3 regions of the Cryobacterium sp. TMS1-20-1 genome follow, and region 1 is predicted to be linked to each of the others. Evidence: predicted binding sites of a transcription regulator. Region 1 holds the regulator's gene; each other region holds the start of a gene.

Region 1 (4,709 bases):
CGGGCGGGCAGCAGCATCCGGTCAATGAAGCGACCTTCGCTGAGGATGGCACCCCGTATATTGCGAACGGTATGACGGCCACACTCAAGATGCGGGTTGGACCGATCGGCGTGACCGCGCCGGTGCGGGTCGTTTACGTGATCGACGAGGCCGCCCGCATCGGGTTCGCCTACGGCACCCTGGCCGGTCACCCGGAGAGTGGTGAGGAATCCTTCATCGTCGAGCACCGCGAGGACGACTCGGTTTGGTTGACGATCCGCTCCTTTTCGCGGCCGAGCGCCTGGTATTACCGACTGGCGTGGCCGGTGCTGCGCTTTCAGCAGGCCAAATTCACCAAGTTGTATCTGCGGGCTTTGCACCCCGCGGGTGCGATCAAATAGAACGTACTGGAGCACCACCCATGGCCGGACCCCACCCCATCGGCGACCCGGCACCCGACGACGGCCTTCTGCCGACCTCGGCAGCCGTCAACGCCGCTGAACGCGATTTCGGCGTCTACCTGCACGTGCCGTTCTGCCGGGTGCGCTGCGGCTACTGCGATTTCAACACCTATACCGCGACCGAACTGCGCGGCGTCAAGCAGAGCGACTACGCCAGCCAAGCCGTGCTCGAGGTTGAGGCCGCCAGCCGCATCCTCACCGCATCGGGTGTGCCCGAACGCCCGGTGGCAACGGTGTTCTTCGGGGGAGGCACACCCACGCTGCTGCCGGTCACCGACCTGGCGAAAATGCTCGGTGCCGTGCGCGACCAGTGGGGCTTGACCGACGACGCCGAAGTAACCACCGAGGCGAACCCCGACTCGGTCGATGCCGCCTACCTCGGCGCCCTCGCCGAGGCCGGATTCACCCGGGTGTCTTTCGGTATGCAGTCCGCCGTGCCGCACGTGCTGGCGACCCTGGAACGCACCCACGACCCGGAGCGGGTGCCCCTCGTGGTGGAATGGGCCCGCGCCGCCGGCCTCGACGTGAGCCTCGACCTCATCTACGGCACGCCGGGAGAGTCGCTCGCCGACTGGCGCACCAGCCTCGAACAGGCGCTCAGCCTGCACCCAGACCACCTCAGCGCCTATTCGCTCATCGTCGAAGACGGCACCAAACTTGCGCGGCAGATTCGCCGCGGCGAGATCGCCCCGACCGACGACGACCAACAGGCCGACTTCTACGAACTCGCCGACGAACTGCTCGCCGCCGCCGGCTATGACTGGTACGAGGTCAGCAACTGGGCTACGAGCGACGCGCACCGCTCCCGCCACAACCTCGCCTACTGGACCGGCCAGGACTGGTGGGGCATCGGCCCCGGCGCCCACAGCCACATCGGCGGGGTGCGCTGGTGGAACGTCAAACATCCCGCAGCCTATTCAGAGCGGATGCTCGGCGGCCTGTCGCCGGCCGCCGGTCGCGAAACGCTCGACGCGCCCACCCGGGAACTCGAACGCATCCTGCTGCAGAGTCGCATCCGCACCGGGATCCCGGTCGCATCGCTGTCCGCGGACGGTCGCCGGGAGGTCGCCGGTCTGATCGCCGACGAGCTCGTCAACGCCAAAGCCGCCCTCGCCGGGACCATTGAACTGACCCTGCGCGGACGGCTTCTGGCCGACGCCGTGGTACGGCGCCTCAGCGACTAAGAGCGCGAGCTAGCTGAAAAACTTGATGGTCAGGGGGTAGGAATACCCCTGGCCGCGGTTGGCGGCGAGTGCGGCGAGGATCGAGAAGATGATGCCGAGCACCCAGGCCACCGGCACAATCAGGTAGCCGATCAGAATCGCCGTCAACGCGGTGCCCACCACATAGACGATCGTCAGTGTGATCTGAAAGTTCAGTGCCGTCGCACTGTGGGCACGAATGAACGGCCCGCGATCGCGCAGCACGAGGTAGCCGATCAGTGCGGGAACAAAGGCGAAGAGGATGCCGCCGACGTGAATCAGGGTCGCCCACATCTTCTCGTCGGCCGGACTCATCGGCGTTGGCGGGACGCCCTGCCCGTACGGGTTTTGCGGCGGGGTGGATTCATATGGATTTGTGCGCGAATCGTTCTCGGACATGCGGTCTCCTGTTCGAGCGTGGTCGGTTTGGTCGCGGTGGATCTGGCGATGGGTTGCCGACGACATCCAGGGAAGAACCACTGCGTGCACTAGCACTGTGTGGGGTCGGACAAGCCAGGCCAGACTCCTCCAGACTAACCGTCCGAGATGCGTATTGGACCGGGCCGCGCGCTACTTGATCAGGCGAATCGCGACCGGATACCGGTAGTTCTGGCCGTCCTTGGCCTTCAGAAACCCAATGATCGAAAAGATGACTCCGGCCACCCAGAGCAGCCAGGTCAGGCCGATGAGCAGGCCGCCAATTCCGAAGGTGACGATCGCCAGGATGAACGAGACGATATTTATCGCGACGTATCCGATCACGAGGGTGATCTGAAAGTTGAGCGCCTCCTTCGCTTCGGTATTGGTGAGGCGGCCGCGGTCCTTGAAGACCAGCCAAATAATCAGCGACGGAAGAAAGCTCAGGATGCCGCCGAGGTGCGCAAACGAGGCCCATTGTCGGTCGTCGGCCTCCGAGAGTGGGGCTGCGGCTGTAGGGGTGCCGTATGGGCTGCCCGTACCGGGCTGCTGGCCATACGGCGGCTTCCCAGCATTAGGGTCACGGTAGTTGGAATCACCGGGAGGTTGTGCCTGTGGATCGCTCATGATCGTGCCTTTCACTGAACTCCGGGGGGAGCGTATAGCGGTAATTAAACGCTCGGTTCGCGATACTGGCAATGGGTGCGCTCAGCCGGAACACGGCCGGTCGCGATAGTATTGGCAGTCAGTGGATGCGAGTGCCAACGACGTGCCGGCAAACCTGCGTTCCGGCGCGCTTGAGGCGCGCCGACCCGGGGCATCCGCTTAATTGAAGTTGTACCGGAAATAGAGGAAGGCGGGCGAAATGGTTTCCGACCGTGGGCTCGATGTGCTGCGCGTCATCGTGCAGGACTACGTCGCGTCCCGCGAACCCGTCGGCTCCAAATCCATCGTCGACCGGCATTCCTTCGGTGTTTCCGCCGCGACCATTCGCAACGACATGGCCCTGCTCGAAGAAGAAGAGCTCATCGCGGCGCCGCACACCTCCTCGGGGCGCATCCCGACCGATAAGGGCTACCGGGTCTTCGTCGACCACCTGGCCGACCTGCGTCCGCTGACCCCGGCCCAGCGTCAGGCCATTGAAACTTTCCTGGGTCACTCCGCCGACCTCGACGAGGTGCTCGTGCGCAGCGTGCGTTTGCTCTCGCAGCTCACCCACCAGGTCGCGCTCGTGCAATACCCCTCGCTGTCCCGCGCCAGGGTTCGGCACATCGAGTTCGTGCCGCTGACCGAGACGCGAATCCTGTCGGTGCTGATCACCGATTCCGGCGGGGTCGAGCAGCGAGTCATCGACCTGCCGCGAGCATTCGACGAGCAGACGCTCGGCGAACTGCGCGCCCGACTCAACGTCACGGTCGTTGGACTGGGCATGGCCGAGGCGAGCGTTGCCCTCGCCGCGAGCGTCTGGCCGGGATCGCCGTCGCTGCAGCCGATCGTCGACCTGATCACGCGCACCGTCGCCGACCAGGTCGGGGCCAACCGTCAGGAGAAGCTCGTCATGGCCGGAGCCGCAAACCTGGTGCGCACCGAAGACGACTTCTCCGGCAGCATCTATCCGGTACTCGAAGCCATCGAAGAACAGGTCGTGCTGCTGCGGCTGTTCGGCGAGATGGAGACCGACCAGCACGGCGTTTCGGTGAGTATCGGCCGGGAGAATGCGGCCTTCGGCCTGCCGGAAGCGAGCGTGCTGACCAGCGGCTATACCGCAGGCGGCAACCTGGCCCGGCTGGGCGTGCTCGGGCCGACCCGCATGGACTATTCCAACAATATGGCGGCCGTCCGCGCCGTCGCCCGGTACCTCTCCCGCCTGCTCGGCGAGACCTGAACTCTGTACCAATCAGGCTCTGTGCCATTTCGAACAACCATCATCAAAAAATCAAGGAGAGCCACCTTTGGCTGACCATTACGAAGCGCTTGGCGTTGACCGCGACGCGACCACCGACCAAATCAAGAAGGCCTACCGTCGCCTCGCCCGCGAGCTGCACCCCGACGTGAACCCCGGCGCCGAAGCATCCGAACGGTTCAAGAGCATCACGCACGCCTATGACGTGCTGAGCGACGCCAAGCAGCGCCAGAAGTACGACCAGGGCGGCGGCCAGAACGGCGGCTTCGACGGGCAGAACTTCGGCAACTTCGGCGACATCTTCGAGACCTTCTTCGGCGGCGGCGGCAGCAGCCGTGGTCCGCGCTCGCGCCGCGAACGCGGCCAGGACGCCCTGATTCGAGTCGACCTCGACCTCGACGAGGTCATCTTCGGCACGCACCGCGACCTGGAGGTCGACACGGCGATCGTCTGTGAGACCTGCAAGGGGTCCTGTTGCGCGCCCGGCACCTCGCCGATCACCTGCGACATCTGCCACGGCACGGGCAGCATCCAGCGCGCCGTGCGCTCCCTGCTCGGGAACGTGATGACGTCAAGCCCGTGCGGTTCCTGCCGCGGTTACGGCACCATCATCGCCACCCCGTGCATGACCTGCTCCGGTCAGGGCCGCATTCGCGCCCGCCGCACCGTTCCGGTCGACATTCCGGCCGGCGTCGACACCGGCCTGCGCCTGCAGATGCCCGGCAGCGGCGAAGCCGGCCCGGCTGC
Region 2 (4,709 bases), on a different contig from region 1:
GCCGGTGAGCAGAAGTGCGCTCACGCCGACGAGCGCGACACCGGTAACGAGGGTACGAACGGAGCGGGAGGCTGAGGCCTTCGCGAATACGCTCATGTTGCTCCTTGATAGATAGCGAGAGGTAAGTCTGGTCAGCCGATTGACTGCCGTGGTGACAGATTAGGCAATCAACGGCACAGAAACCTACCTGTGCGTGTCACAACCGGGTAAAGCGATCAAATCGTTACGAACGGCGCCCGGTCACACCCTGAAAATCAATGGTTTGCTCCTGCACCAGCGCATACACGCATTCGCCCCAGGAGAGGCAGACGGCCGTTCCCGAAATCACCTGCGCCCAGCCGGCATCGAGCGATGCGCCGCCGTCGTCCCCGGTGATCACGGCGGCCAGGGCGGCCGTGATCAGGCCGTCGTAGGCCTCCGCGCCGCCAGCGGTGGCGTTCAGTCCCGGGTCGGCGGTCTTCAGACGCACGGTGAATGCCTCGTCTGCGGCGAGCGGTGTGCCACCGTTGGCGAAGTCACCCAGTGATACCAGAGCGGCGCTGCCAACGGAGCTGTGCGCATCCGCTGGCAGCGCGGTCGTCGCGTCCCACAAGACCAGGTCAACGCCGCGAGCGGCGAGGTCGGCGTAGGCAGCGGCGAGGTCACCGGCCGAGTTGCGATGCACGAGTTGGATCGGCTGCGTCAGCGTCGCCTGCTCGGCCAGGATGTCGCGCAGGGCGAGCTCGGTGCCTGCCACCTGCGCTGCGCCGCTCGCAGCGTTGTCCCCGGTGGTGGGAAAGAGGGTGCCGATGCTCAAGGTTCCGTCACCGCTCGGAGCGGCCGTGGCGACCGCGGCCGGGGTCGTGCTCGGCGCGGCCGGGGTCGTGCTGGTGCAGCCGGTGAGGGCCAGGGCGCCGAGCAGAACGACGACGGTGAGCGTGCGACGGGGCATCTAAAATCCTTTGGTACGAGCTGAGGTGACGTGTCGGTTCAGCGTATCGGCTGGGCCGGACGGGGGTTCGGAGCCAGGTCGGACGGTATTAGGCAGGCTCAAGCGAGCTGCGACGGGGTCCGCGGCCGGAGGCGACCATATCGACCATCAGTATGATCAAGGCCACCCAGACCAGGGCAAATCCGGCCCAGCGTTCGAGCGGCATCGCCTCGTTCAGAACGACTACGCCGACGAGAAATTGAATGACCGGCGCGACGAACTGAATGAGCCCGAGCACCGTCAGCGGCAGGCGCCGGGCGGCGGCGGCGAAGAGCAGCAGGGGAACAGCGGTAATGACCCCGGCCGAAAGCAGGCCAGCCGTGTGCCAGCCGGAGACGGTGCCGAAGGTGAGGCCGGACATGCCGGAAACGACCAGAAGCTGAATGATGGCGACCGGGGCCAGCCAGGCCGTTTCGAGGGTGAGGCCGGTGACGGCGTCGACGTTCGGGCCGACGCGCTTCTTGATCAGCCCGTAGAAGCCGAAGGAGAACGCGAGGATGAGCGAGATCCACGGCAGCGAGCCGTAGCCGACCGCCAGCACGATCACGGCGAGAAAACTGATGCCGATGGCCACCCACTGCAGGCGGCGCAACCGTTCGCGCAGCACGAAGACGCCCAGAAGCACCGTGACGATCGGGTTGATGAAGTAGCCGAGGGCTGCTTCGACGACGTGCCCGGTGGTTGCGGCGATCACGTAGGTCTGCCAGTTAACGAAGATGAACGCACCGGCCAGGCCCATGGTCCAAACCAGACGCGGCTGCTTGAACGCGCGCCCGAGCACGGTCCAGGTGCGGGTCACGGTAATGATCAGGGCGCAGAAAACGAGGGAGAACAGCACCCGCCAGGCCACGATTTCAAAAGCGCCGGAGGGGATGAGCAGCAGAAAGTAAAGCGGCAGCACGCCCCAGAGGCCGTAGGCCAGGCCGCCGAAGACGAGGCCCGTGCGGTGGGTGGCGCGAGCGGCCGACTCGGCCGGTGCGGCGGCATCCGTCATAAATATTCTCCCTACCGAGACACTAACTGCGCAAACAAAAACTCCCGGATGGCCAGGCCATCCGGGAGTTTCAGGCTAAAGACCAATTTCAGTCTGAAGGCTAGGTAGTGATGAAACCTACTTAGCGCACGACCACAGCGAGCACGTCGCGAGCGGAGAGGACCAGAAGGTCATCGCCACCGAACTTGACCTCGGTTCCGCCGTACTTGGAGTAGATGACCTTGTCGCCGACGGCGATGTCGAGGGGAACGCGGTTGCCGTTGTCGTCAATGCGGCCGGGGCCGACTGCAACAACTTCGCCCTCCTGGGGCTTTTCCTTCGCGGTGTCAGGAATGACCAGACCTGATGCGGTGGTCTGCTCTGCGTCGACCTGCTTGATGACGATGCGATCCTCGAGCGGCTTGATGGAGACCGACACGGTTGACCTCTTTCTAAGACTTGGGTTAGCAGACTCACAGCGAGAGTGCCAAGTGAAGTTTAGGGGGGATGCTGGCACTCGCGCAACGTGAGTGCCAGATCGGGCCGTTTGGTACCGTTGCAGAATGGATCGAACCGAGCTCGTTGAGCTGCTCTCCCCCGCGAGTTTACGGCTGCTGGATTCCCTGCCGCCCTACGAGGCAAACGGTGATGTGCTGAAGCTCGTGAGCGAGCTGCGCAAGGCTGGGCACGCCCCCGGACTCGTGTCGGCCGTGTTGAGCCAGTCGCGACTGCGGGCGAAAGCCGTAACCAAGTTTGGAGAATTTGCCGAGCGGATGCTGTTCACCGAGGCCGGTCTGGAACAGGCGACCCGGTTGCGGGTTGCCGCACTGCACGCCGGGCGATTCGCCGAACTTGGAGCCGCCCTCGGCCGCGCGCCGCGGGTCGCCGACCTCGGCTGCGGCATCGGCGGCGACGCGATGGCCCTCGCCGCGATGGATCTGCCGGTCGTGGCCGTCGACGCCGACGAGGTCACGGCCACGGTTGCGAGCTACAACCTGGCCCCGTTCCCCAATGCCTCCGCGTTGCAGGCCGACGCCGAGACGGTTGATCTGACCGATTTCGACGCGGTCTGGCTCGATCCAGCCCGGCGCACGAGCGGGCACAGCAACACCAAGCGGCTCACCCGATCCGAGGATTACTCCCCCTCCCTCGACTTCGCCTACCTGCTGGCAACGACGCTGCCGCTCGGCATGAAGCTCGGGCCCGGCCATGATCGCGACCAGATTCCGGTCGACGCGGAGGCCCAGTGGGTGTCGGTGGATGGCCAGCTGGTGGAAATGGGACTGTGGTTCGGCGCTCTCGCCCGCCCGGGCATCCGTCGATCGGCGTTGCTGCTGACCCGGGATGGCGTGCAGGAGCTGAGCAACGATGCCGACAGCGAAGACGAGCCGGTCGGCGAACTCGGCCACTACGTCTACGAACCCGACGGCGCGGTCATTCGGGCGCGACTGATCGGCGATCTGGCCCGCTCGATGAAGGCCAGCATGCTGAGCGAGGGAATCGCCTACCTGACCAACGACACGCTGACGCCGACGCCGTTCGCAACCGCCTTTCGGGTGCTCGAGACGCTGTCGTTCGACGAGAAGAAGCTGCGGCTCGCACTGCTCGAGCGCCGCATCGGAACGCTCGAGATCAAGAAGCGCGGCGTCGACGTTGATCCCGCGACGCTGCGCACCCGGTTGAAGCTCAAGGGGCCGGAAGTCGCAACGCTGATTTTGACCCGGGTGGCCGGACATCGGGTTGCGCTGCTCGTGGAGCGCGTGCGCTAACGGTCGGCCTACAGCAGGGGCAGCACGGTCTGGCTGATGTAGACGAACCAGCCGACCGCGAGCAGAATCCCGACGAGGCCGCTCGCCAGACCGCTGCTCCAGAGGGCACGGGCCCGATGCTCGGTGGTGCGCGCAATCAAGGCGAGGACGATCGCAACGAGCGCGACCGGCAGGCCGAACACACCGAGCACGCCGAGCACGAGCCCGACGAACCCGCAGACGACGGAGACGACCGAGAGTCGGCGCCGGCCGGTGATGCGCCGCACCTCCGCCTCGGTGTACCTGTACGGCACGAACTCGGTCGGGGCGGTGACGGTCGATTCCCAGCTGAGCTGGCTGCCCGGGGGCGCGGGCGCACGGGTGTAATCCCGATGCGTGTCGGAATCCTGGTGCGGTGTACTCATTGCTGTCCTCGTGCTGCGAACCGGCCAGCGACCGTTCAGTGGGGTGAGTCTGTTAGAACTGGCTCACACCGACGTTGGCGGCAGTGATGAGCAGTGCGATCGAGCCGATGAGGATGAAGATCCCCACGACGAAGCCGAGGTAACCGACAATCAGACCACCGAGGGCGAGGCCGTAGCCCTTTTCGCCGGTCTTCTTGATCTGGCTCAGGGCGATGTGGCCGGTGATGATGCCCACGATCGAGATCGCGAGGATCGACGTGACGAGGGAGATGATCGACAGAACGTTGTACTTGTCCTGCGGGTTCTGCTGGCCATACGGGTTCTGACCGTTCGCGGGATTCTGACCATACGCGGGAGCCTGGCCGTGAGCGGGGGGCTGGGTACCCGCCGCCGGGTAGCTCGGATAGGCGGGCGCGGCGGGGGGCACGCTGGCAGTGGCCGGATTCGAGTTCGTCGGGCCGCTGTTCGTCGGTTCGACGGGGGGCTGGGTGGGATCAGACATCTGCGGTCTCCTTCATAATTTCGTTCGGTGGTCGCCCTGCCAGATTATCCCGTTAGCGGGTACCCGGCGACTGGGCGTTGCTCAAGCCTGG
Region 3 (4,709 bases), on a different contig from region 1:
GAACGGCAATGGTGGCGGCACGTCGGCGCCAAGGAGGAGGCCATCCGGGCCACCTTCAGCCTGTCGACCGCCCGGTACTATCAACTATTGAGCGCATTGGTCGACTCACCGTTGGCGTTGGCTTTTGATCCCATGCTGGTGAAACGATTGCAGCGGATGCGTTCCGTCCGATCCGAGGCACGCGCCAGTCGCTCGCTGCCCACCCGCGACTAGGCACCCACCCGCTTTTCGGCCAGCACGGAACCTTGCCCTGCAGCTCGATTCCGGCCCGGCCGGCCAACCAAGGATTCCACCACCATGGCGCAAAAATTTGCGAAAGACCGTTTCGACACCCACACGCATGCCCTCGACCGGGTGGGAGCCCACCGCGCCCCCGGCAAGAGAGGACGCGGCTGGATCGGATTCTGGTGGGCGCTGGGGGCCACCGGGCTGTTGATCGCCATCGGTGCAGTCGGCATCCTCGCAATCAACAATCGCCTCGACTTCTCTAACATTCCCGGGTTGCCCGCGAGCAGCGCAAGCGCGACGCCGACAGCGACCGCTGTCCCCACGGCCGTTGCCACCGTCGACCCGGCGCAGACCATCAACGTGCTCAACGGGTCCGCGAACGATGGCGTTGCAGCATCCGTCAGGGACACACTCTCCGCTGCAGGCTGGGTGGTCAATGCCACCGGGAACGCCAGCACGGACACGGAGGCGACCACGGTGATCTACTACGCCGATGCGAGCCAGGAAGGCGCCGCCCGCGGCGTCGCTGCCTCGCTTCCGGGAGCGCAGATCGTGGTCTCCACCAATTTCGTTGATTCCGACGCCAGTATGACCGTCGTCGTCGGCAACGACTATGTTTCACCGGTTGACTGAGCAAAACGCGAAAGCCGTGGTCTTAGCGGCCACGATTTGATTCGTCAAGCCCCTAGTCTTCTGTTCCCATTTCAGTAACATGCGTTTTGGTCACACATTTTGTTCGGGCAATACCCGCCCGGATCAAGAAAGCTCGCCCAAGGAAACTTGCACCAGTAGGTAACTTGTGACAGATGTCTTGCTCTCGGGGATTTGCTGCTCGCACAGGATGAACGCAGTCTCTGCGGCACGGCCCGGAACAGCCAATGGGCGGTTGCCGTTGAAAACTGAGCAAGGAGTAACACATGGCGAACGGAACCGTAAAGTGGTTCAACGCTGAAAAGGGTTTCGGCTTCATTACTGTCGACGGGGGAGGGCAAGACGTCTTCGTCCACTACTCCGCCATCGACATGAGCGGGTACAAGGTTCTCGAAGAAGGCCAGCAGGTCGTCTTCGAGGTCGGTGCCGGAGCGAAAGGCCCGCAGGCTGAATCGGTTCGACCGGCCTAACCCGCCTCGCATTTCACACTAACGCCGCCCGCTGCAACGGGCGGCGTTAGTGTTTACCGGTGACTATGAAAAATACGGCCCGCACCGCTCGACCGCTTCGGGCCGCGGGGCTGCTCGCCCTCGTGCTGCCGGCACTGCTCCTGAGCGCGTGCAGCGGCAGCACCCCGGCCCCCTCCTCGACACCGACCGGCACGGCCTGGACCTCTGACTATGTCGCCCCGGCGGCGACCGAGATCGCACCGCTAACCGGGCTGAGCGTCGAAGGCGGCTCGTCGGCCCACCCGTCGCTGGCGGCCAAGATCGACAACCACGTTGCGGCCCGGCCGCAGGTTGCCATTGACCGTACCGACCTCGTGTTCGAAGAACTGGTCGAGGGCGGCATCACCCGCTATGTCGCGGTCTGGCAGTCAAGCATTCCCGATCAGCTCGGACCGGTGCGGTCGATTCGGCCGATGGATCCCGACATTATCGCCCCCTTCGGTGGACTGGTCGCCTACTCCGGCGGCCAGCAGCGATTCGTCGACGCGATGAACGCGACCGGCCAGATCAGCGCCATCTTCGACTACGACACGAGCGGCTTGTTCTCGCGGTCCTCCGCTACTTCAGCCCCGCACAACGTGATCCTCGCCGCGTCGGAATTCGTCAACCGCAATGCCTCTGTCGCCCCGCCCGCCCAGCAGTACGCCTACGCGGCCACCCTGGCCGCGGCATCCGCTGCCACGGACGGTACGCCGATTTCGGTGATCAATACCAGGTTCTCCAACTCCAGTGCCCGCAGCTGGACCTGGAACGCCGAGGCGGCCGCCTACCTGCGCGCTCAGGATGGGGCGCCCGACCTGACCCCCGAGGGGGCCCAGCTCAAGGCCACCAACGTGGTCGTACTGCGGGTCGATGTAACCGTCTCCGACAGTATCCCCAAGACCGAGTTGATCGCCTCCGGTGAAGCGTCAATCTCGTCCGGCGGCAAGACCCTCGCGGCCACCTGGAGCAAGGACGCCCAGACGTCGCCGATCCGCCTCATCGACGCCAACGGAGTGACAATTCGGCTGGCACCGGGCAATACCTGGTTCCAGTTGGTGCCCAACGGCACCGGCTCGGCCGATCTCGTTCCCTGACAGCTGCAGATAGCCCGGCATCACCCCGGATGCTCGCTTGCACTCTCGACCCCAGAGTGCCAGAATCGATCTAGCACTCTCGTCATCTGAGTGCTAACCCCATCATCGTTTGGAACGTCCGGGAGGGACGAGTTACACATATGGCAAAAATCATTGCATTCAATGAAGAGGCCCGTCGTGGGCTTGAGCGCGGCCTGAATATTCTCGCCGACACCGTCAAGGTCACCCTCGGCCCGCGCGGCCGCAACGTCGTTCTGGAGAAGAAGTGGGGCGCCCCCACGATCACCAACGACGGTGTGTCCATCGCCAAGGAGATCGAGCTCGACGACCCGTACGAGAAGATCGGTGCCGAGCTCGTCAAAGAGGTCGCCAAGAAGACGGATGACGTAGCCGGCGACGGAACGACCACCGCAACCGTCCTCGCCCAGGCCCTGGTTCGCGAAGGCCTGCGCAACGTCGCAGCCGGCGCCGACCCGATCAGCCTCAAGCGCGGCATCGAGAAGGCCACGGCAGCTGTCATCGCCGAGCTCATCGCCAGCGCCAAGGAAATCGAAACCAAGGAAGAGATCGCGGCCACGGCTTCCATCTCTGCCGGCGACACCGAAATCGGCGCGATCATCGCCGAGGCCATCGACAAGGTCGGCAAGGAAGGTGTTGTCACCGTTGAGGAGTCGAACACCTTCGGCACCGAACTCGAGCTCACCGAGGGCATGCGCTTCGACAAGGGCTTCCTGTCGGCGTACTTCGTCACCGACCCTGACCGTCAGGAAGCGGTCTTCGAAGACCCCTACATCCTGATCGTCAACTCCAAGGTCTCCAACATCAAGGACCTGCTCCCCATCGTGGACAAGGTCATCCAGACCGGCAAGCAGCTCCTCATCATCGCGGAAGACGTCGACGGCGAGGCCCTGGCCACGCTCGTTGTGAACAAGATCCGTGGCATCTTCAAGTCCGTCGCCGTCAAGGCTCCGGGCTTCGGAGACCGTCGCAAGGCTCAGCTGCAGGACATCGCCATCCTCACCGGTGGACAGGTCATCTCGGAAGAGGTCGGCCTCAAGCTCGAGAACGTCACGCTCGACCTGCTTGGTAACGCCCGCAAGGTCGTCATCACCAAGGACGAGACCACCATCGTTGAGGGTGCCGGCGACGTCGAAGCCATCGCCGGTCGCGTTTCGCAGATTCGCGCCGAGATCGAGAACACCGACAGCGACTACGACCGCGAGAAGCTCCAGGAGCGCCTCGCCAAGCTTGCTGGCGGCGTTGCTGTCATCAAGGCCGGAGCCGCAACGGAGGTTGAGCTCAAGGAGCGCAAGCACCGCATCGAAGATGCAGTGCGTAACGCCAAGGCTGCCGTCGAAGAGGGCATCGTCGCCGGTGGTGGCGTTGCACTGATCCAGGCTGGCAAGACCGCATTCGAGAGCGAAGCAGTTCTCGCTCTCGTCGGCGACGAGGCAACGGGCGCGAACATCGTGCGCGTCGCCATCGACGCTCCGCTCAAGCAGATCGCACTCAACGCGGGCATGGAGCCCGGCGTTGTCGCCGACAAGGTGCGCAACCTGCCCGTCGGATGGGGCCTCAACGCCGCCACCGGCGAGTACGTCGACATGATCGCTGCCGGCATCAATGACCCGGTGAAGGTCACCCGCTCCGCGCTGCTCAACGCCGCGTCGATTGCCGGACTGTTCCTCACCACCGAGGCCGTCGTTGCCGACAAGCCCGAGAAGAACTCGGCTCCGGCCGGCGACCCCTCGGGTGGCATGGACTTCTAAGTCCCCGCCAGCTAGCACCACACAAAAGTGGGCGTCTCCCTCGGGAGGCGCCCACTTTTTTCATGTTCCGTAGCCGAGGTGTGAGGCTGACCGCATTATTCGCAAAAATCAGGCCCGGACTCACACCTCGGCGCAGGTCAGCGGATGCTGCGGGCCGCTTTCACCAGGTCGGCGCAGCGCTCACCGATCATCATCGTGGTGATGTTCGGGTTTACGGTGACGAGAACCGGCATGACCGACGCGTCGGCGACGCGCAGGCCGGTGACTCCCTTGACCCGCAGCTCGGGATCGAGCGGCGCGAGCACATCGTCGACGGCGCCCATCCGCAGGGTCCCGGCCGGGTGGTAGACCGTGTTGTGGGTCTTTTCGATGTACGAGGTGATTTCGGCATCCGTTTGCACAGCGGCGCCCGGATACAGTTCCTCGCCGGCCCACTCGGCCATGGCCGGCTGGGCCACGATTTCCCGGGCCTTGCG

Evidence for each region. Region 1 encodes HrcA, which represses chaperone genes, less so after heat shock. Its sites were predicted from a motif close to TTNGCACTCGNNNNNNNCGAGTGCNAA; they were not measured.
Region 2: the regulator HrcA is predicted to act here: its motif matches at 2,454-2,480, upstream of groES (co-chaperone GroES).
Region 3: the regulator HrcA is predicted to act here: its motif matches at 2,535-2,561, upstream of groL (chaperonin GroEL).

Annotation. Positions count from the first base shown of each region.
Region 1 is NZ_SOGF01000044.1:9,527-14,235, reverse strand. It holds gene E3O45_RS08910 (DUF1990 family protein) at 1-380, shown strand, start outside; gene hemW (radical SAM family heme chaperone HemW) at 401-1,624, shown strand; gene E3O45_RS08900 (DUF4870 domain-containing protein) at 1,634-2,041, opposite strand; gene E3O45_RS08895 (DUF4870 domain-containing protein) at 2,213-2,686, opposite strand; gene hrcA (heat-inducible transcriptional repressor HrcA) at 2,925-3,944, shown strand; gene dnaJ (molecular chaperone DnaJ) at 4,012-4,709, shown strand, end outside.
Region 2 is NZ_SOGF01000071.1:29,427-34,135, reverse strand. It holds gene E3O45_RS17030 (ABC transporter substrate-binding protein) at 1-96, opposite strand, end outside; gene E3O45_RS17025 (hypothetical protein) at 224-931, opposite strand; gene rarD (EamA family transporter RarD) at 1,020-1,964, opposite strand; gene groES (co-chaperone GroES) at 2,086-2,382, opposite strand; gene E3O45_RS17010 (class I SAM-dependent methyltransferase) at 2,507-3,712, shown strand; gene E3O45_RS17005 (hypothetical protein) at 3,721-4,116, opposite strand; gene E3O45_RS17000 (DUF4190 domain-containing protein) at 4,169-4,618, opposite strand; gene tsaD (tRNA (adenosine(37)-N6)-threonylcarbamoyltransferase complex transferase subunit TsaD) at 4,700-4,709, opposite strand, start outside.
Region 3 is NZ_SOGF01000054.1:160,656-165,364, reverse strand. It holds gene E3O45_RS13275 (DUF3263 domain-containing protein) at 1-213, shown strand, start outside; gene E3O45_RS13270 (LytR C-terminal domain-containing protein) at 298-861, shown strand; gene E3O45_RS13265 (cold-shock protein) at 1,146-1,349, shown strand; gene E3O45_RS13260 (DUF3048 domain-containing protein) at 1,415-2,464, shown strand; gene groL (chaperonin GroEL) at 2,605-4,233, shown strand; gene E3O45_RS13250 (GMC family oxidoreductase) at 4,371-4,709, opposite strand, start outside.